DNA from 3 places in the Nanhaiella sioensis genome. Region 2 is predicted to be linked to each of the others. Evidence: riboswitches for the same ligand, from Rfam matches in the RefSeq annotation. Region 2 holds a riboswitch; each other region holds the start of a gene.
What was found. Region 2 has a riboswitch for cobalamin ahead of V1503_RS16885 (ABC transporter substrate-binding protein). Riboswitches for the same ligand answer to the same signal wherever they lie in the genome.
Positions count from the first base shown of each region.

Region 1: it holds a riboswitch for cobalamin, as region 2 does, so the genes downstream of both, V1503_RS08855 (energy-coupling factor ABC transporter permease) here and V1503_RS16885 (ABC transporter substrate-binding protein) in region 2, are expected to answer to the same signal.
Region 3: it holds a riboswitch for cobalamin, as region 2 does, so the genes downstream of both, V1503_RS20870 (ribonucleoside-diphosphate reductase subunit alpha) here and V1503_RS16885 (ABC transporter substrate-binding protein) in region 2, are expected to answer to the same signal.

Region 1 covers NZ_JBKAEG010000001.1:1,899,646-1,906,639, reverse strand. The annotation lists gene V1503_RS08865 (MFS transporter) at 1-1,219, opposite strand, end outside; gene V1503_RS08860 (MerR family transcriptional regulator) at 1,319-2,566, opposite strand; cobalamin riboswitch at 2,717-2,915, shown strand; gene V1503_RS08855 (energy-coupling factor ABC transporter permease) at 3,145-3,918, shown strand; gene V1503_RS08850 (energy-coupling factor ABC transporter substrate-binding protein) at 4,138-4,443, shown strand; gene cbiQ (cobalt ECF transporter T component CbiQ) at 4,430-5,206, shown strand; gene V1503_RS08840 (energy-coupling factor ABC transporter ATP-binding protein) at 5,222-6,055, shown strand; gene V1503_RS08835 ((2Fe-2S) ferredoxin domain-containing protein) at 6,090-6,470, shown strand; gene cobJ (precorrin-3B C(17)-methyltransferase) at 6,491-6,994, shown strand, end outside.
Region 2 covers NZ_JBKAEG010000001.1:3,634,043-3,641,036, reverse strand. The annotation lists gene V1503_RS16895 (adenosylcobinamide amidohydrolase) at 1-263, opposite strand, end outside; gene V1503_RS16890 (FecCD family ABC transporter permease) at 271-1,323, opposite strand; gene V1503_RS16885 (ABC transporter substrate-binding protein) at 1,289-2,272, opposite strand; cobalamin riboswitch at 2,555-2,808, opposite strand; gene V1503_RS16880 (ATP-binding protein) at 3,028-4,803, opposite strand; gene V1503_RS16875 (response regulator) at 4,800-5,516, opposite strand; gene ccsB (c-type cytochrome biogenesis protein CcsB) at 5,592-6,764, opposite strand; gene resB (cytochrome c biogenesis protein ResB) at 6,766-6,994, opposite strand, start outside.
Region 3 covers NZ_JBKAEG010000001.1:4,411,737-4,418,730, forward strand. The annotation lists gene V1503_RS20855 (hypothetical protein) at 33-497, shown strand; gene V1503_RS20860 (CgeB family protein) at 683-1,669, shown strand; gene V1503_RS20865 (LbetaH domain-containing protein) at 1,738-2,433, opposite strand; cobalamin riboswitch at 2,768-2,986, shown strand; gene V1503_RS20870 (ribonucleoside-diphosphate reductase subunit alpha) at 3,269-5,539, shown strand; gene V1503_RS20875 (ribonucleotide-diphosphate reductase subunit beta) at 5,552-6,598, shown strand.

The DNA.
Region 1 (6,994 bases), 1.7 Mb from region 2:
AACTTATGCTTAACAGTGTTGATCCTCCGACTAATGGTAGCCAATAAGGTGAGATGATGTTTAGAAGTGTTCCTGACAGAATCATAGCAATCGGTACAATGGCCTTAACAATAGTTAAGCCAGTACTTATAACTCTCCCTCTTAACTGATCAGGAACCATTTGTTGAATAAACGTCATGATAGGGATATCGACAAATGATGAAGAAATCCCAAAGCCTATATTTAATACACAATAAAATATTGTGTAAAAAATAGGGTGATAAGTTTGGTTAAAGAGCAATGGTCCACTAATGAGGATTGTTAAACTGGAGATGATCATAGTCATAAGTATTAAAAACTTATGATAATGTAACTTTGAAATAAATTTTCCAATGAAAATAGATCCAATTAGCATACCAATTGGAAATGCCGCTTCAATGATTCCAAATGCAGTAGAATGAAGCTTTAAAACATTTGTAATAATAAACGGAACTGGAATGGTTGATGATAAAGTAATAAAAAAGTTAACAAGTATTGACAGAACGATAATGCCTCGTAATTTTTTTTGAGAAATAATATAGGAAAAACCTTCTTTTAGCTCTATGAAAAAGTGGTCTTTTTCTTTGTTAGGAGAATTTTTTTCATTGAATCGGAAATTAATAAAGCACTCACTTATACTTGAAATGATAAAGGAGATAGCATTTATTAATATAAAGGTTTTTATATTAACAAAAGCAAATACCATTCCTCCTATAATTGGTCCTAAAGTAAAAGAAATTGAAAAAATTATTCTTGTGATCGCGTTGATCTTCATCAAGTTATTTTCATGAACAATATTTGGTTTAGATGATTCGATGCTCACACTAGCAAATGTACTGAAGACATTTAAAATAAATGTTATTGCATAAATCCAATATAAATGGAGTTCATGAAGACTAATTACATATAAAACAAGAAGCACCACGCCACTTAATACATCACTAAAAACTAGTATGAATTTACGGTTCAGACGGTCTGTGATAACTCCAGCTACAGGTCCTAAAATAATGGTCGGTATAATAGATAATATTAAGTTTGTTGCAAATGAAAGCCCCGAACCTGTTACTGTCAAAACATATAAACTGATAGCAAATGAGTAAACGAAAGATCCAAATAACGAGACAATGCTTCCAAATGAAAGTAAGATCAAATTTTTTACATCAGATTTTGGATCAAACATTTGACTTAATTTATTCCTCAATATTTCCCCCTCCTTTATAGTAATCCTAATTCATCGGGAAAGGGCAATAGCAAGGTAGTATTTACGTTTTTTTTACGATGAAATTTACAAAAGGTCGGGTTAACCCAACCTTTTTCCATAATAAAGATAAGTATACATCTTCTCGCCATCTAGTAATTGCAATTCATACTTTCCAGGGGATTGATCAACTGGAATAGAGACCATATCGTCGACAAGGTCATAGCGTAAAGTTTTTAATTTCTCTTTGATGTTATTAAGTTGAAAGTTTTGTCTATAAGACGGATTGATTTCATTTTTTTTATGATAGTTTTCATACGTCAAATATGCACCGATTAAATTACTTTCTTCTTTTAAATAAAGCTGTACTTCCTCTATTAAAAAGTTTTCATGTTGAAAGCTATGCTCTGAACTGCCTGTATCAATTAAAAAATCGACTGCTTCTTTTTTTAATGGAATATGTAGGAAATCAGAACAAATAAATAAGATATTTTTCTGTTCTTCATAAGTTTCTAAAATACTTTTTAATACGTAATGTCGTTGGTAATCATGATCAACCGCAATATAGAGGCAATCTTTAGGCAAGGAGTTATAGATATGCCTTAATGAGAAACCAATTCCGGTACCAAGATGGAGCAATATTTTATGCGTTAATTGTTCAAAATTAACCCTTTTATAAAACCAGTCAACAGCCTGATATAGATGATCTAAATATTTTTCATCTGTTTCCTTAATGTAATCTGATATAAAATAGTTGAATTCATTCATCATATGACTTGGACTTTTAACGTGGTGAGCATGATGAATGGTTTGTGGGGTGAAGAGAATTCCGTCTTTAATAAAGTGTTGATGCTCACAGTTACATTGAAGAACACCATGTAAGATTTGATTGTTAACGATGTCTCCATTTTTAATGCTTAGAGCAGCGCCGCATTTTTTACATTCTAAAAGTGGGAGCACTGATAAGCTCATACCCATTTTAAGCTGTTTAGGTTTATTCGTTGTATTTAAATGGGTAAGTTCATTTTGCAAATTTTGTCTCGTTTCTTCGTATTCGACTATTTTATGTTCTATCGTATGTAGCTTTTCTACAAAAATCTCTTTGTAAAATTCGTTATTTTCTAGTGCGGATAATTTGCCAAGTCTTTTATATTGAAAGATTGTTTTTATTTCACTTAACGAAAAGCCGAGGTTTTTTAAGTAAATAATATCCTTTACATCTCTGTGACACTGTTCATCAAATTGATACTGTCCGGATGCTTTCTCAGGTGTTATTAAGCCAAGGTCTATGTAGTGTCTAGTTGTATTTATGCTTATTTTATTTTCTTTAGAAAATTGTCCTATTTTCATAGTTAGTCACCTTAACTTTGTTTTATTAGAAATCAAATTAATATTTATTATATTATACACGTACTATTAGAAATTTCCTTTCACAAATATACATGATATGAAAAAAGCTAGACTCATAATTTAATTTAGAATATACTGAATTATAACAACTGAATGATGAAATAAACAGGTGTTGTGCATAAGTAAAAGCTGTGTACAACTTAAAAGGGAAGTTCGGTGTAAAGCCGACGCGGTTCCCGCCACTGTAAGTCTGAGCAACCTGCATATGTGTCACTGTTTCGAAAGAAATGGGAAGGCGCAGGAAGTGTTGAAGATAAGTCAGGAGACCTGCCTGTTTAAGTAACACGATTGTAACCTACGGGAATATAGGGAGGTGTTGTTAAGAATTAGTATGTAAACATATAGTTAATACTGACTTTTTCTGAGCACTCGATCCTTTATGGTTTGAGTGCTCTTTTTATTTTACATAAAGGCTCTTTCGGAATCTTCTAATTTTGTTTAGTAACCACGAGCTATATTCGTGTGTATATCAATATATTTCGAATCAGCCTTTATAAACATGGGGGAGAGCTTCACTGATGAAAAGAAAACATGCTTGGCTATTCGTAACAATTATTATTGGTTTGACTAGTTATTTTTGGCTGAATTCATTTCGGCCAGTATATGCGATGCACATAATGGAGGGCTTCCTGCCGGTTGGGTGGGCTATTTTTTGGTGGGTTTTAACCATTCCATTTTTGGCTGTTGGGATGTACTCCATCCGAAAAAAAGTGAAAGAAAACCCCGAGGTGAAGACGATGCTTGGGCTATCAGGGGCGTTTGCATTTGTGTTGTCAGCATTAAAAATCCCTTCTGTAACTGGAAGTAGTTCACATCCGACTGGTGTTGGGCTAGGTACTGTGCTTTTTGGTCCAACAGTCATGAGTGTACTAGGGACGATTGTATTAATGTTTCAATCATTATTGCTCGCTCATGGCGGTATCACAACACTCGGTGCAAATGCATTTTCGATGGCTGTTGTAGGACCAATGGTTACATATTTCGTATTTAAAGCAGGCTTAAGAGTAAATTTCTCTTTTGCAGTCTCAGTTTTTTTAGCAGCCATGTTAGGAGATCTCAGTACTTATACTGTGACAGCTTTTCAATTAGCTCTGGCATTTCCGACTGAGGTTGGAGGAGTTGTAGCATCATTTATCAAATTTGCTGGGATTTTCTCTTTCACACAAATTCCTTTAGCAGTGAGTGAGGGGCTATTAACAGTAGTAGTTATGAACTTGCTTGCAAAATACAATGTTCGAGAATTACAGCTATTAAATGTTCCAGTAGTTAGAATGAGTTCAAAAAAGGCTTAGAACAACAAGGTAGTTGAGCAAAAAGAGAAGTAACTCAATTAGTTATGCTACAGCCATTGTTTCACTTACATTTGAGTAACTGATATGTATGAAATGATTTTTATAGACTTTAACAAAGAAAAGCTGCTCTGAACTAATTATATTCTTGTTTAGCTTTTATTACGAAAAGCAACTATTAATGCGAAAACAGCTATTTGAAACAAGGAGGTATGTTAATTAATGAAAAATCTGATTTTGATAGTGTTGGTCATCTTGTTGGCTATTGTTCCTTTAGTAATACAGCGGGATGCTGAATTTGGTGGGGCAGATGGACAAGCTGAAGAAGCGATTGGTGAAATAGCACCTAATTATGAGCCTTGGTTCAACGTATTATGGGAGCCACCAAGCGGTGAGATAGAAAGCTTGCTATTTTCCTTACAAGCGGCCATAGGTGCAATTATAATCGGCTATGTTATCGGCTATGGTAGAGCACGAAAAAAATTCTCCACTGAATCTTCTAGTGAGGTGAAGCATGCTTCGGATTGACCAGCTTGCTTATTTGAATCAGCTACGACATGTTCACCCTATTGAGAAAGCAGTTTTCACATTTTTATTTTTGTTTTTCTGTCTTATTACAAAAAGTGAAGTTATTGCTGTTATAACTTTGTTAATCATGAGCATGGCAATAGTTTTTGGTGCGAAAATCTCAGTACGTGATTATATAAAACTACTTTTATTACCATCATTTTTTTTGGTTTCAAGTATTATACCTATTCTTATTTCGGTTGCACCGTATGACTACAAAGTAATTGATTCTTTATGGTCAATGACTTTTGGTACGTGGCAGTTGTATATATCTACAGATAATATATCAATCGTTACAAGCTTATTTTTTACCGTTTTCTCAACTGTAAGTTGCATGTATTTCTTAATATTATCTACGCCGCTTCATGATATTTTATGGCTTCTACAGAAAATGAAACTACCAACACTATTTATTGAACTCGTTGCATTCACATATAGATTTATTTTTGTACTCTTAGATAAAGCTCAAGAAGTCTATATCGCACAAGCTTCTAGACTTGGCTATCAACATTACCGTCTATCAATTTATTCTTTAGGTCAGCTAGTAGTAGGGGTGTTTGTAAAGTCTATGAAGTACGCAAAAGAACTACAAATAGCTGTAGATACACGTGGTGGACAAGATGGTAATTATGAAATTGAAAGCAGCTATAAATATCATCCACTGAACTGGGGGATCGTAGCGATATCAATGCTGACGCTTACATTCGTAGCATCAGCTATGTAAAAGGAGTTCTGTTTAATGAGTACACCAATTATAGAGCTTGAAAACATTACATACCAATATCCTGATGGGACTGATGCTATAAACAATATTTCTCTATCTATTGAACAAGGAAAGAAAATTGCTTTGTTAGGAAATAACGGGGCTGGAAAGTCAACATTGTTTTTACATTTCAATGGGATTTTACAACCGACGAGTGGTTCCATCTGTTTTCAAGGTGAAACGTTACGGTACAAGCGCAAAGAGATAAAGAGATTACGTCAACAGGTAGGGATTGTATATCAGGATTCTGACTCTCAATTATTCTCATCTAGTGTTTATCAAGATATAAAATATGGACCTAAAAATATGGGGCTTTCTGAGAGCGAAGTGGAGCTAGCTGTGGACAAGGCAATGGTGTTAACGGAAACGACTGCATTAAAAGAAAAGCCACCTCATTTTTTAAGCATTGGCCAAAAAAAACGAGTTGCCATTGCGGGAATTGTGGCCATGGAGCCGAAGCTCATGGTATTAGATGAACCGACAGCAGGGCTAGATCCATACTATGCTAAGAAAATTATGAATGTATTACATGATATTCAAACAGAGAACAAAACAATGATTGTGTCTACACATGATGTGAATTTAGCTTATGAATGGGCTGATGAGATCATTGTAATGAATGAAGGGAGGATCATAGCCCAAGACAAACCTGATCAAGTATTTCGAGACGATGCGATTTTACAAAAAAGTCACTTAGAGAAACCGTGGATCATTGATGTCTTCGAACAATTAAGAGTGAAAGATGGATTTAATTCATGCACTATTCCAAAAACAAAAAATGAAATAATGAAGCTTTTAGCAAAAATATAGAACTTTACATCTTTATTGAAGGGAGAGGATGAAATTGACGACATGGAATTTACAAGGGACGAAACACCACGTGTTGATATGTAATGGTTCAAGCTGTATGAGAAAAGGTGGTGAAGAAGCTACAGTAGCTATTCGTGAAGAAATTGAAAGACTAGGTCTCGATTCAACTGTTCATACGACAAGAACGAGGTGCAATGGTAGATGTAAGGATGCGTGTGTAGCAATCGTCTATCCAGAGGGTACGTGGTATGAGAAGGTTACACCAGAACTAGGTCGCCAGATTGTTTCCGAACACCTTGCGCAAGGACAGCCCCTTGCACATGCGATGAGCTATACAACAACAAATACGGGGATGCAGTTACAAGGTGATCGTCCACTTGGGATTTCGAAAGAAAAAGCAGTGGTAAATAAGTAAATGAAAAAGGAGGGGTTAGCTTGAAGGGAAAATTACTCATTGTCGGTTTCGGGCCAGGTAGTGAAGCCCATATAACTAACAGGGCCAAGGAAGCCATCGCTGAAAGTGATTGTATTATTGGTTATAAAACATATGTAGATCTTATTTCAGATCTTATAACAGATCAAGAGATAGTAAGCACAGGCATGTCAGAAGAAGTAAGTCGTGCACAAGCAGCGGTTAAGTTAGCGGAAGAAGGAAAATATGTAGCTGTAATTTCAAGCGGAGATGCTGGAGTATATGGCATGGCTGGCTTAGTATACGAGGTGTTAATTGAAAAAGGATGGTCAGAACTTGATGGAGTTGAGGTAGAGGTTGTTCCAGGGATTTCTGCAATTAATTCATGCGCGTCGTTGCTAGGTGCTCCTGTTATGCATGATGCTTGTACGATTAGCTTAAGTGATCATTTGACTCCTTGGGAGCTTATCGAAAGAAGAATTGAAGCAGCCGGTCAGGCTGATTTCGTCATCGCTCTTTACAACCCA
Region 2 (6,994 bases):
AATGAAGCTTCAATTGTTTGAGGTAAAACAGCAATGATTTTCGCTAGTTTTTTTTGCTCATATTTTGTTATCGACTGGCCTTTTATCCTTATATCACCTGTATTAGCATGTAACATTCCACTAATTAATTTTAATAATGTTGTTTTACCACTGCCATTAGGCCCAACTATACCTATAATTTCTCCTTTTTTAACAGTGAAGTTAATATCATCCAGCACCTTTTTTTGATTATAATGATAACTAGCTTCCGTTACATTAATCATGACAATATCATCCTCTTCGATTCGATATAAAAATATAAGCAAACACAGGTGCACCAATTAAGGCAGTAATGACTCCTATTGGTAGTTCACGTGGAGTAATAATTGTTCTAGCGATTAAATCAGCAATAACTAAAAATGCCCCCCCATTAAGCATTGATAATGGTAATAGACGAACATGGTTGGGGCCCCATAAAAGCCTTGTTATGTGAGGAATAACTAAACCTACAAAACCGATTGTTCCTGACACAGCAACAGCTGCACCTGTTAATAATGAAGAAGCTGCCAAAATGGTCATTTTTCGTTTTGCCACATTAACCCCTAAAACTTTAGCTGACTCTTCACCAAATGAAAATGCATTTAACTCTCTTCCATTACCGAGTAGTAATACAATGCCTACCATGTAAAAAGGTAGAATAATTTTAATATAATCCCAACCCCTCATCGCTACACTACCTAATAACCAGTTAATGATCTGTCTTAATTCTTCACCCGTAAGTGCAATCATTAAAGAAATAATAGACCCTAAAAATGAGCTAAATATAATCCCAGTTAAAATAATCGTTTCCACAGACATGGATTTCTCAACTGCTCTGGCAAACACTAATACGAGTATGAGGGACAGAAACGCAAAAGAAATACTAAATATAGGTAAAGTAAATTTCCCTATAAAAGGGATATGTATACCAAAAAAAAGCACAATTACTGCTCCAACTGATGCTCCAGAAGATACTCCAAGTGTATAAGGGTCTGCTAATGGGTTTTTTAACAACCCTTGAAATGCAGCCCCTGCAATCGCTAGAGAAGATCCGACAATAAAAGCTAGAATCACTCGGGGTAAGCGAATCGCCATTATAATATTTACTACTGTTGTATCAATCGTCTCTATTGATCCTAAATGAAAAACTCTATAAAAGATCACGTTTAAAATAGTAGAAAAGGGGATCGATAACGTCCCTATCGAAACCCCTAACAAAATTGAAAATATAACAAAACATACAGTAATAATATATGGTAGAGAACGGTTTTTATTGATAAATGTCAGGATAGACAGCTTTTGCAAGTTCTTCTACTCCTTCAATTAAACGTGGACCAGAACGTGTTACTAAATTAGAGTTAATATCAAAAACCAGTTTGTTTTTTACAGCTGGTACTTCTTGCCATGCATCACGCGCTAATACTTGATCAACTGCATTATCGACATAATACCCATATGTAATAACAATAACATCTGGCTTAAGCAATACCGCATCTTCCTCTGTAAATTGTGGCCAACCTTCTTGATCGCCTGCTGCATTTTTTGCTCCAATCGCTTCAAGCATTTCATGCATGAAGGTACCTTTTCCCGTCGTAAATAGATCTGGAGCTTGGGATATTTCTATCCAAACTACCTTTTGATCAGCTTCTTTAATTTCTGCTGACTTCTCTTTAATCAGATTCAATTTTTCTGTCATATCACTTATGATCTTGTCTGCATTTTCTTCTGTTCCAGTGACAACACCAATCATTTTAATAGAGTCATAAACTGCTTTAAATGATGTTGCATTGTTAACAACGACCACGTTTATACCAGCATCTCGTAGTTGTTGAAGACCTTCAGTAGAGCTATGCGCACTTGAGGCATGGGCAAGAACGACGTCTGGGTTTAATGAAATCACCTTTTCAACATTAAATTCTGTTCCACCAACCCTTGCTATATCGGCTACTTCTGGTGGATAATCAGCCCAATCACCTACACCAACCATTTTATCACCTAAACCTAACGCAAAAGCTATTTCTGTATTACTTGGTATTAACGACACTATTGCTTGTGGCTCTTCTTCTATTGTCACGTCATTACCTAATCCATCCGTAATTGTTACTGGAAAGCTAGACTCTGCTTTATCATCAACTTTAGTTTCCTGTTCTACATTTGTAGAAGCTTCATTATTTTTAACCTCTGTTTGACCACAACCTACTAATAAAATGAATGATAAAATAACGATAAAGACAGTAGGGAAGTACTTTTTAATGTTTAACATCTTTTTTCTCCTTCTTTTTTAATATGGCAGTTTTCGTATTCATTGTTGTTTTTCGTATTAGGACAACTAGAGTTACGTGTTGTCTTTTCTTCAATACAACGATGAGAATGATTATAAACCTCTGTTGTTCAGGTAACAACAATGTTAACGAAATCAGCCTAAATAGAAATAAGCCCATCCGAATTGGATGAGCTGTTAGACGGCATCATAAATGTATTGTTACTAAAAAATACACTACTCGACCGTCTCAATACTCAATCCCCGAAGAATTGAAAACGTATATAGTGCTTGGCAGGTCTACTGACTCATGCTTCATCCTACTTTGATCCTTCCCATATGGCTAACAATAAATATGTATAATATTATTATTCCATACAGTGGTAATATCATTTCGTCCACAAATACAGTTGCGGGGGCAGTCCTAGATTCACACTAGAATTCCCTTTTAAGTCTTTATGGAATGTTTTAACATTCCCTTTATTTCCTATGTAGTATAATAGAAAAGACACCTAGCACTATTCATTTTTAGGCTGTTTACGCATTGATTATTGTTATTCATGCAAAGACGTTTAGGATAAAACTAATTGCCATAAATCCATTTCTAGCATATTTACTAACAATAGTAACACCATATACGAAATGAGCCCTTTTAAAAATTCTTTTTCATAATACCCGATTATTAATATATTGACAAGAATAATTTGACTGCTTATCAAATACTTAACATGGCACAATCGTGCATTTTATTATTGTGGTATAAAGAATGAAAATGTAGTTCCTTCATCAATTTTACTATGAACGAAGATATTTCCATTGTGCGCCTCTATCAAATTCTTAGCAATTGCTAAGCCCAGTCCAGTACCTGAACGTCCACGCGTTCGAGCTTTATCTGCTTTATAGAAGCGTTCAAAGACAAATGGTAAGTCCTCCTCAGGAATTCCTGAACCAGAGTCTTTGACGTCAATTTTCAAACCATCTTTTATAGAATCAACTTTTACAACAACAGTTCCCTGTTCATCAGTATAACGTATTGCATTATCAATCAGATTAGTTAATACTTGTTCAATCCTATCAGGATCAAACATAATTGTTTTATGTACTACGTTAATTTGCACGTCCAAGGTAATTAACTTATCCTGTGCCAACCCATGAAATTTGCGAATTATTCTTTGAATGTAAGGTTGAATATCTATCTCTTCTAAATGCAAATTTAAGTGACCAGCTTCCATTCTAGCTAAATCCAATAGCTCATTCACTAGCCTACCCATACGTAAAGATTCATCATATATTACTTTTGCGATATCTTTCTTTTCTTGATCGCTACTAGCAATATCATCAATGATCGCTTCACTATATCCTTGTAACATAGAAATTGGTGTTCTTAATTCATGGGACACATTCGCAATAAAATCTTCTCGTAGCTTGTCTAACCTTCGTTCTTCAGTCATATCTCGAAGTACTGCGACAGCTCCTCTGACAAATTTATTATCATATAACGGGCTCATAACGATAACCCAATTCCTACCTTGTAATGTGATTTCTATCGTCTGTTCTTTCTCAAAAGAAACAACTTGTTTAAACAATTCTCGAACCTCTGATGGTAGCTCTTCTGTTGGCTTCTCTAAATTGCCTTGTTCGTAATACCATGCTTGCAAAAATTGCTCAGAAGGTGGGTTTGAAACTAAGATCGAGCCATCTTTATTAAAAGTAATTACACCATCAACCATACTGCTTAAAATACTAGATAACTGCTCTTTTTCTTGACTTAACGCGTTCATATTATACTTTAATTGTCGCTCCATTTGATTAAAAGCAGTAGCTAAATCACCAATTTCATCATTTGTCAAAATCGGTACCTTCGTATCAAATTTCCCCTTTGCCACTTCGAACGCTGCTTCTCTCATTTTAAGCAGTGGAGAAGTTATTCTAGTTGACAAGAAAAAAGCAAATATGGTCGTTAATACAATTGCGACTCCCGCAGCTAAAAGTATTAGTTTAGTTGTTTGATGTGATGTCTCTTCAACAGCCCTTAATGACTGATATATAATTACTGCGCCATTTTCTTCGTTAGAAACTTTTAAAGGTGCAGCAACTAAAAACAATTGGCTGTTTTTATCAACTGGAGCTGTGATTTCATGTAAGTATTTCTTTTCGCTTATTACTTCCCTGTTCGTAAACACCCTGGCTAGTTGTTTATCATTAAAGATCGATGATATTGGTAGGTTTTCTAGTACATTACTATCAGGTGAATACCAATAATTATCTTTATCATATACAATAATGACTTTCGTCATCTCATCAATTAATTCCCATGAAATATTCCGTGCTAATTGTTTATCATCATATTCTTCCATGATCGAGGCTATTTTGGTCGCTGTTTTTGTTAAATCATTCTTTGCCTCATTGACATGATAATTTTCAAAAAACTGGAGTAAAAGGACGGTTAGAATTGATAATACGAATGAAACTAATAGCAAAATAGTAAACCATAATTTCCCTACTACACTTCGCCAAAGTTTCATTCATTGGTTACCTCAAACTTGTAACCCACACCCCAAACAGTTACGATCATTTTTGCTGCTTCTTCAGAAACACGATTCAGTTTTTCACGTAGACGTTTTACGTGTGTATCAACAGTACGTAAGTCACCAAAAAACTCATAGTGCCAAACTTCTTTTAATAATTGCTCTCTATCAAACACTTTATCAGGAGCCTTGGCAAGAAAATAAAGAAGCTCATACTCCTTAGGTGTAAGACTGACCTCTTTCCCATCCGCAGATACACGATGTGCATCATTATCAATTGATAAATGAGGGAATACAATTACATCTTTTGTAGTTGTTTCAGTTTGTAAATAAGAAGTCGGTGAAGACCTTCTTAACAATGCTTTGACTCTAAGTACAACCTCTCTCGGGCTAAATGGTTTAACGATATAATCATCTGTCCCAACTTCAAACCCTTGGACACGATTCACTTCTTCACCTTTTGCAGTTAGCATAATTGTAGGTGTCGCCTTTTTTTCTCTAAGCTCTCTACATACTTCAATGCCATCCTTACCAGGCATCATTAAATCTAAAAGAATGAGGTCATAGTCATTTTCAAGAGCTTTAAGTAAACCATCATTACCGTTGTCTGCTTCTTCAATTACGTAATCTTCACGCTCCAAATACATCCTTAATAGTCGTCGAATTCGTTCTTCATCATCAACAACTAATATCTTAATTTCTCTTTCCATATGTCTCGTCCTCCTCAGACAATGTTAATAGTTGAAATTGTTAACGTATAGGTTTATGCGTATCTGTCTTTATGATTATGCGTATGAATGTAATCCTGCAATGACTAGGTTAACAGCAACTAGATTAAACATAATAATGGCAAAACCAATTACCGCTAACCATGCTGATTTTTCACCGTGCCATCCTTTAGAAAGTCTTAAATGTAAAAAGGCTGCATAAAAGAGCCAAGTAATAAGCGCCCATACCTCTTTTGGATCCCATCCCCAAAAACGATTCCATGCTATTTGCGCCCAAATCATCGCAAAGATTAGCCCGCCTAATGTGAATATTGGAAACCCAATCGTTACTGCACGGTAACCTATCTCATCCACTAGATCTAAATTAACATTTTTCACAATAGGCTGCAATGCAGCTCCAATTCTTTTCCTGAGTATTAACCTCAGCATGCCGTATATAATTAATCCTGTAATTAATGATAATAGTAAAGTATTTAATTTTTGTGCATCGATAACGGCAGGCATACTTATTAGTGGCTCAAAGCGTCCAGCTGTAAGAAGCTCCCCTTGATATGGTCCAACTAAAGCTGGAAGTTGATAAGTAACTTCAAGTGGCTGTTCACTCTTGTCAACATATGAGAATGTCGCTTCATAATCTAAAACCTTAAACCCACTAGTAATGGTAATAAAACCTATTGTGCTTACTAAACTATACAATATTAATTCAAGCCAAAACGTCCGTTTACTTTTCTTCGATTGATCTACTGATCTAACTAAATAAATTAACCCAGCAGCAAAACTTACTGCAAGAATTGCTTGACCTGCTGATACAGTAATAACATGTATGTATAACCAGTCACTTTGTAACGCAGGTATTAAAGGAGAAATGTCAGTTGGAAACATACTAGCATATGCAATAACTAGCATAGCTATTGGGAGTGTAAACAAACCGAGTACACTAGTTTTATAAATAATATATATAAAAATGAATGCACCGACTAACATCATTCCAAAAAACGTAGTAAATTCAAATAAGTTACTGACTGGCGCATGTCCAGCTACAATCCACCTCAAAATAAAATAGCCAAGCTGTGACACAAACCCTAAGATCGTAATAATAATCCCAATTTGTGCCCAAAGGTTTTTTTTATTATCACTGCGTTTGTTGCCTATCGTCCCTCCAAAAAAAACTGTTGCAATTAAATATAGTAAAAAAGCAATATATAGTAAATTACTACTTAATTCTGCCATATTAATCCCCCTTTGCCTGCTTCTTACGATCTTCAACTTGATCAACTGGCATCACGAGCTGAGTACCCTCGATAATTGATGTAATGTCCTTTTTCAAACTAAACCAATTTTTATTCGTATGTCCTGCAATATAAATCAAATCCCCTTCACGCTTGAACCAAATCCGACGATGATTCCAGTACATCCCTTGGATAACACCGATCATAAATATTGCTCCACCTATGGCTATA
Region 3 (6,994 bases), 780 kb from region 2:
TATCATAAATTACTGAAAGGATATGGTGAATTATGTCAAAGTGTAAATGTAAAGGAGATTCTAATAACAACATAATATGTAATTGTGAATTTGATACTTTCACATTATCAGACGGTAACCCTCAAACTCCGTTTGTGCCTATAGAATTAACTACTGATTCGATAATGGTTAAAGAAAAGGATTGGATCTTAAAGGTTGATTCCATGGTAGACTTACAAGCGGACACTATGACTCTAGGACCAATTGATGTAAATTATGTAGTAGAACGTATTACAGGTGGGAATTCTACAACAATATGTACGTATAATGTCTTTGATGAAAGGACGAATAGTGTTTTCACATTAACCCCAAATAACACAGTCTGTGATACTCCACCAATAGGCAGCCATAGGTATAGATTATCGATTACAGATGTAAATACCGATTTAAATAATATGCTAGATAGTACTTGTCGGTGCATAAACGTCACTACTTTTAAAAAAGATAAGAAAAAGTAAACATAGTGTGTGTGTCACGATATGAAGGTACACCACAGGGACGACGTCTAAAAATATTAGAAAACATTTAAAAACCAACGATATAAGACATTTTCTTATATATCACAAAGAAATGCCCTTAACGGGGAGGTTTTCTTTGAATATTTATAAATCCTGATTTTAGTTATACGGAGAGTGTGTTTAAAATGCGTATTTTATTTTTAGAAAAACACCCGATGTGGATTCACGGACTGCCTAGAGGCTTTAAAGACTTAGGTCATGAAGTTAACATTTGTGAAATATCATCAAAATCCGAACTTTTTAATACCGTTGCTAATTATAATCCTCATATCATATTTTCAATGGGATGGACGAGAGAGCATAGAAAAGAAAAACAAAGTTGGTTAAAGGAATATCTTGAAAAAACAAATATCCCACATGTTTATTGGGCTACTGAAGACCCCACACATACTAAAACTTTTACATTACCATTAATTAAAAATAGTAAAATAGATTTTATATTTACTATTTGTCCTTCATTGGTGAAAGTATATAAAAAGTTAGGTCTACCTTCAGCTCGTTTAGATTTTGGATATCATCCAGACACACATTATATTACTAAATCTGAACCTAAATATACTAAGTCGATAGCAGTAGTTGCTAATGCATACCCTCATCTTCTTAGAAAAAACACTAACCTTTATCGTTACGAATCTACTAAAACATTAATTGAGCCGTTAATAAAAGCAAATATACGAGTTGATTTTTGGGGAGTAGGTTGGAAGAACATGCAAGATATACTTGGTGTGCAAATTCCTAATGACTGGATCCATGGTTATATTCATTATTTAGAAACTCCAAAAGTATATAGTAGCTCTGATATCATCATAGGCCTTCAAAACCAGCAAAATCAGCTTACACAAAGAACTTTTGAAATATTAGGTTCAGAAGGATTTCTCATAACGTCTGATACACAAGAAATAAGACGCTTATTTACACCAGGGTATCACTTAATTACATCCTCTTCAAAAGAAGAAACAGTAGAATTAGTAAAGCATTATTTATTAAAAACTGAGGAAAGAGATGTTATAAGGAAACGAGGTAAAGACATGGTCGCAAAAAATCATACTTATAAACATAGGGCATTGTATATCATAGACATATTGAAAAGAAATGGGATAATAGAAAAATAATATTGGATAAGTTGTATTCATAAGGTTTATCTCGGGTTATCATTATATATAACTATCTCGAACGGAAATTAGAGAAGTCTTTTAATCTCAATTTGATTTATGTTTTTGACAAGTGAATTATTTTCAATATAACCTCGTATTGTTAGGTTGGGATAAGTAAGAACATTTTTACCGATAACTGAACCAGGATTTAACACACAGTTAACTCCAATTTTCGAATTATCACCTACAATTGAACCTAGGTAATTTAAATTAGTTGAAATAGTTTTATTATCTATGGTCTTTACTTTGATTTTCCCTCCAAAAGGTACATTTTTAAAATTCGATAAATGTACCCCACCACCAAGGTTTACATTTTGACCGAGTATTGAATTACCTACAAAATTATAATGAGGAGCACTAGATCCATTTAGTATTATAGAATGCTTGATTTCCGAACAACTACCAATTATACAGTTATCACCAATGATTACGTTATCTCTAATATATGCTCCGTGATAAATTTTAACATTTTCACCGATTATAGCAGGTCCCTTAACATATGCACCTCGTTCTATAAAACTATCTTTACCAACAAAAATGTTTTTATTATTCACAGAATTTTTATCTTCTACTTCACCATTTATAGTAGCATTTTTTTTTGATAATATTGTCTGAATAAAATTAGGTAATATTTGTAATACTTCCCAGTAGTGTTCTTTATTACTAAATATTTTCTTCATAAAAAAATCTTCATAGGTTAAAAGATCTTTTATTTTTGACAACATAATCCCTCCTTTAAGCAATTACTACACTTTGTTACCTTTCAAAAATACTATGTGTAGAAGATTGAAAATATTCAAGGTACTTACGTGGTGTAAACGTCATATTACCTTAATTACACAATATTTCTGAACTGCTTAATGTTACCTACCTTCGTTCAATACTATACATATAGATGATCGATATGTTACCTGACAAAGTTCTGTCATCTTTAATCTTTTAATTTAAATACTCCTTATTTGCGTATAGTTCTTATTGCAAGAAATGTCAAAACCTATTATAATTTAAATTGAAATTCAATATTTAGTAGTATAATTAAGTTGATAATACAATATTTTGTTATCTAGTAAAAAAGGTGTCGAAAAATCGACGTATAGATGTTCGAGAAATATAGAACATCTCCATGTAGGGAATTTGGTGAAAATCCAAAACTGTACCCGCAACTGTAAGTGCTGATGAAATAAGCGAAACCACTGTGAAGTACGATTTCATGGGAAGGGGCTTAAAGTAAAGCGAAGCACAAGTCAGGAGACCTGCCTTTTTTATTTAGTGCTATTTTCTTCGGGAGTTGGGAGGATAGGACGAGGAGAAGAAAAATCATTCAAACATTTTTTTGTTGAATGACTATTCTTAAAAGGGTGATAATTCTCTCTTTTATATATCCATCGTTCTGTTCGCTCATCTTACTAAGGATGAGCTTTTTTATATTTTAGGATGAACAGGGTCTAGCTCTGCCTTCTAACCCATTGAGTCACTTCACAATATACCTAGCATGTGTAATGATTTCATTGCATGTTGGAGGCAGGCGAGATTCATACGCATTTTTATTAAAAGGGGATGGAAAGAATGCAAAAGGTATTAGTTGAGTATCAGCAGCTGGCTGATGGTACGTCTGAAATGGTTTTAGATTATGTTCAAAAAATAGCTGATAGATTTCCTCATTTATCATTTGATGAATATCGAGAGAAAATAATGCTGGCTCTTGAGAATAAAGATGAATGGCATATTGACCAACTTACCAACATGTTAATATTATCTGCACTGGAAAGGATTACATCGTTAGAGCCTGATTGGACTTTCTTTGCTGCAAATATATACCTTGATTCACTTTATCAAAAAGCGACTGAAAATAGAGCTGAGTCGTCAGGTTACCACTATGGTTCATTTTATCAATTGCTATTAAAGCTGACGGAGATGGGAATTTATAGTCCGAAATTACTCTCACAATATTCAAGAGAAGAAATTGATATATTAGCAGACATTATCGTACCAGAGCGAGATCAATATTTTACATATATAGGTTTATTAACATTATCGGATCGTTATTTGGCAAAATCTCATCAAGGAGAAGTATTTGAGTTACCACAAGAGCGGTTTCTCATCATTGCAATGACATTGATGATGAACGAAAATAAGGAAAATAGATTAGCACTTATTAACGAATCTTATTGGGCACTCTCTAATTTGTATATGACGGTTGCAACACCAACACTTGCTAACGCAGGAAAAAGCTATGGCCAGCTATCAAGTTGTTTTATAGATACAGTTGATGATAGCTTGCAAGGAATATATGATTCGAATACAGACATCGCGAATTTATCTAAAAATGGTGGAGGGATAGGTGTTTATTTAGGGAAAATTAGAGCGAGAGGTAGTGACATAAAGGGGTTTAAAGGAGTTTCATCAGGGGTTATACCTTGGATGAAGCAGTTAAACAATACGGCAGTGTCTGTTGACCAGCTTGGCCAAAGGCAAGGAGCGATTTCAGTTTATTTAGATGTATGGCATAAGGATATATTGTCGTTTCTTGATACGAGATTAAATAACGGAGATGAAAGACTTCGTACACATGATCTATTCACCGGAGTGTGTATACCTGATGTATTTATGGAAGTTGTTGATAAACGTGGTGAATGGTATCTTTTTGACCCACACGAAGTAAGAAAAACAATGGGCTTTTCATTAGAGGATTATTTTGATGAGGAGCGTGGCAAAGGGTCTTTCCGAGATAAATATTGGGAATGCGTAAACAATCCGATCCTTTCAAAAGAAACTGTAGCAGCGATAGATATTTTCAAGGCTATTATGATTTCACAGTTAGAAACAGGAACACCATATATGTTCTACCGAGATACAGCAAATAGAGCAAACCCAAACAGACATAAAGGGATGATTTATTGTAGTAATCTATGTACAGAAATTATGCAAAATATGAGTCCTACAGTTGTTGTTGAACAAATGGTAGATGATGGTCAAATCATTACTGTGAAAGAGCCTGGGGATTTTGTCGTTTGTAATTTATCATCAATCTCTTTAGCTAAAGCAGTTCAGGATGATGTCCTTAACAGGTTAATTAAAATACAAGTTCGTATGCTTGATAATGTAATAGATTTAAATGCAATTCCTGTATTACAAGCAGAAATAACGAATGAAAAATATAGAGGGATTGGATTAGGTACATTTGGTTGGCACCATTTATTAGCATTAAAAGGTATAGCGTGGGAAAGTGATGAAGCTGTCGCTTATTGTGATGAACTGTATGAACAAATAGCGTTCGAAACAATTCAAGCTAGCATGGAATTGGCTAAGGAAAAAACACCCTATCCTGCATTTTACGGCTCAGATTGGGAATCAGGAGCATATTTCGAATACAGAAAATATCATTCAAAACAATGGAATGAGTTAAAAGGAAATGTTAAGAAGCACGGTATTCGAAACGGCTATTTGCTTGCAGTAGCACCTAATTCATCAACTTCGATCATTGCAGGGTCTACAGCAAGTATTGACCCGATATTTAGAAAAGAATACTCTGAAGAGAAAAAGAACTATAAAATACCAGTTACTGCACCAGATTTGACACCTCACACAAACTGGTATTACAAGTCGGTTTATACAATTGACCAAAAGTGGAGTATTATGCAAAATGCGAAACGACAGCGGCATATCGACCAATCAATTTCATTTAATATTTACGTTCGGAATGACGTAAAGGCTAAAGAATTATTGGAGCTTCATACACTTGCTTGGCGAAACGAATTAAAAACAACCTATTATGTACGTTCAACATCAACTGCTGACATTGAAGATTGCGATAGCTGTCATAGTTAAAAGAGGGGGATAATGATGATTACAATTGCAAAACGAGAGCTTATGGATGCACAAGCACCCAACTGTTCAACAAGTATGATCAACGGGGCAAGTTCAAATATATTAAACTGGGATGACGTCCGTTTTCCTTGGGCATACCCAAAATACAAAGTAATGTTAGCAAACTTCTGGACACCGTTTGAAATTAATATGGGAAAGGATATAAAACAATTTCCACAGCTCTCTCAAGTTGAGCAGGATGCGTTTTTGAAAATCATTGGATTATTAGCTCTTTTAGATAGCATTCAATCTGACTATGCAAGTAAGGTTGCTGACTATATTACAGATTCTTCTGTCAATGCACTCATGATTATGCTAGCTCAACAGGAGGTCATTCACAATCACTCGTATTCCTATGTTTTATCAAGCATTGTACCAAAAAAAATTCAGGATGAAGTGTTTGAATATTGGCGTACAGAACATACGTTACGAAAACGCAATGACTTTATCACGAATGGATATAAAGATTTTACTGAACAACCATCCATCGAAAACTTTTTGCACTCCATTATATATGATGTGATATTAGAAGGCTTGTTTTTCTATAGTGGCTTTGCTTTCTTTTATAATTTAGCACGAAATCAAAAAATGGTTGCAACATCAACGATGATTAATTATATAAATAGAGATGAACAAATCCATGTAGGTCTATTTGAAAAAATATATAAAGAAGTTTTGAAAGAAAACCCTGAGTATAACACCCCAGAACTAGAGCAGTATGCAATTGCTACCTTCCGGAAGGCAGCAGAATTAGAAATTGAATGGGGTCGTGAAATAATAGGTAATAAAATGGATGGAATTGTGTTTGAGGAATTGGAGCAATACATTCAATATATGGCCAATAAACGTTGTCATCAATTAGGGCATGGTAGAAATGTTTTTCCTCATGCACCGATAAAAAATCCATTGCGATGGATTATCGCTTACCAAGAAGTCGATTTAGGTAAAACAGACTTTTTTGAACAAAAATCTCGTCAATATACAAAAGCATCAGACGTGAATGGTTTTGATGATTTGTAAGGTATCCCTAAGTGAAACTTTTCTATCCTAGCCTTTTAGAGGGCATTCAAAATGGAATATAACTAAATAGGGTATACTGTCCCTCATCGATGGTTAAGATCCCCGCTTCTATAGGTGGAATCAGTGAATTTAGGTGGAGTAGGATCTTCACCTGATTCACTGATATTCAAGTTTACTTAAATGTGGAAACAGGATATGGAGAGATTATTTCGACAACACCAATTACACATACATCTGAACGGGCGGTATCATGCACAAGTATATTTCAACACATTTCCTTCCGTCACGTCTTAACTTCAAACTTTTTTATTCATATAAAAAAAGCACACCAATCCCATAGTTTACCTTTACCAACAAGACACCATAAAATCCTAAGAATGGTGTTGTCATAATGTT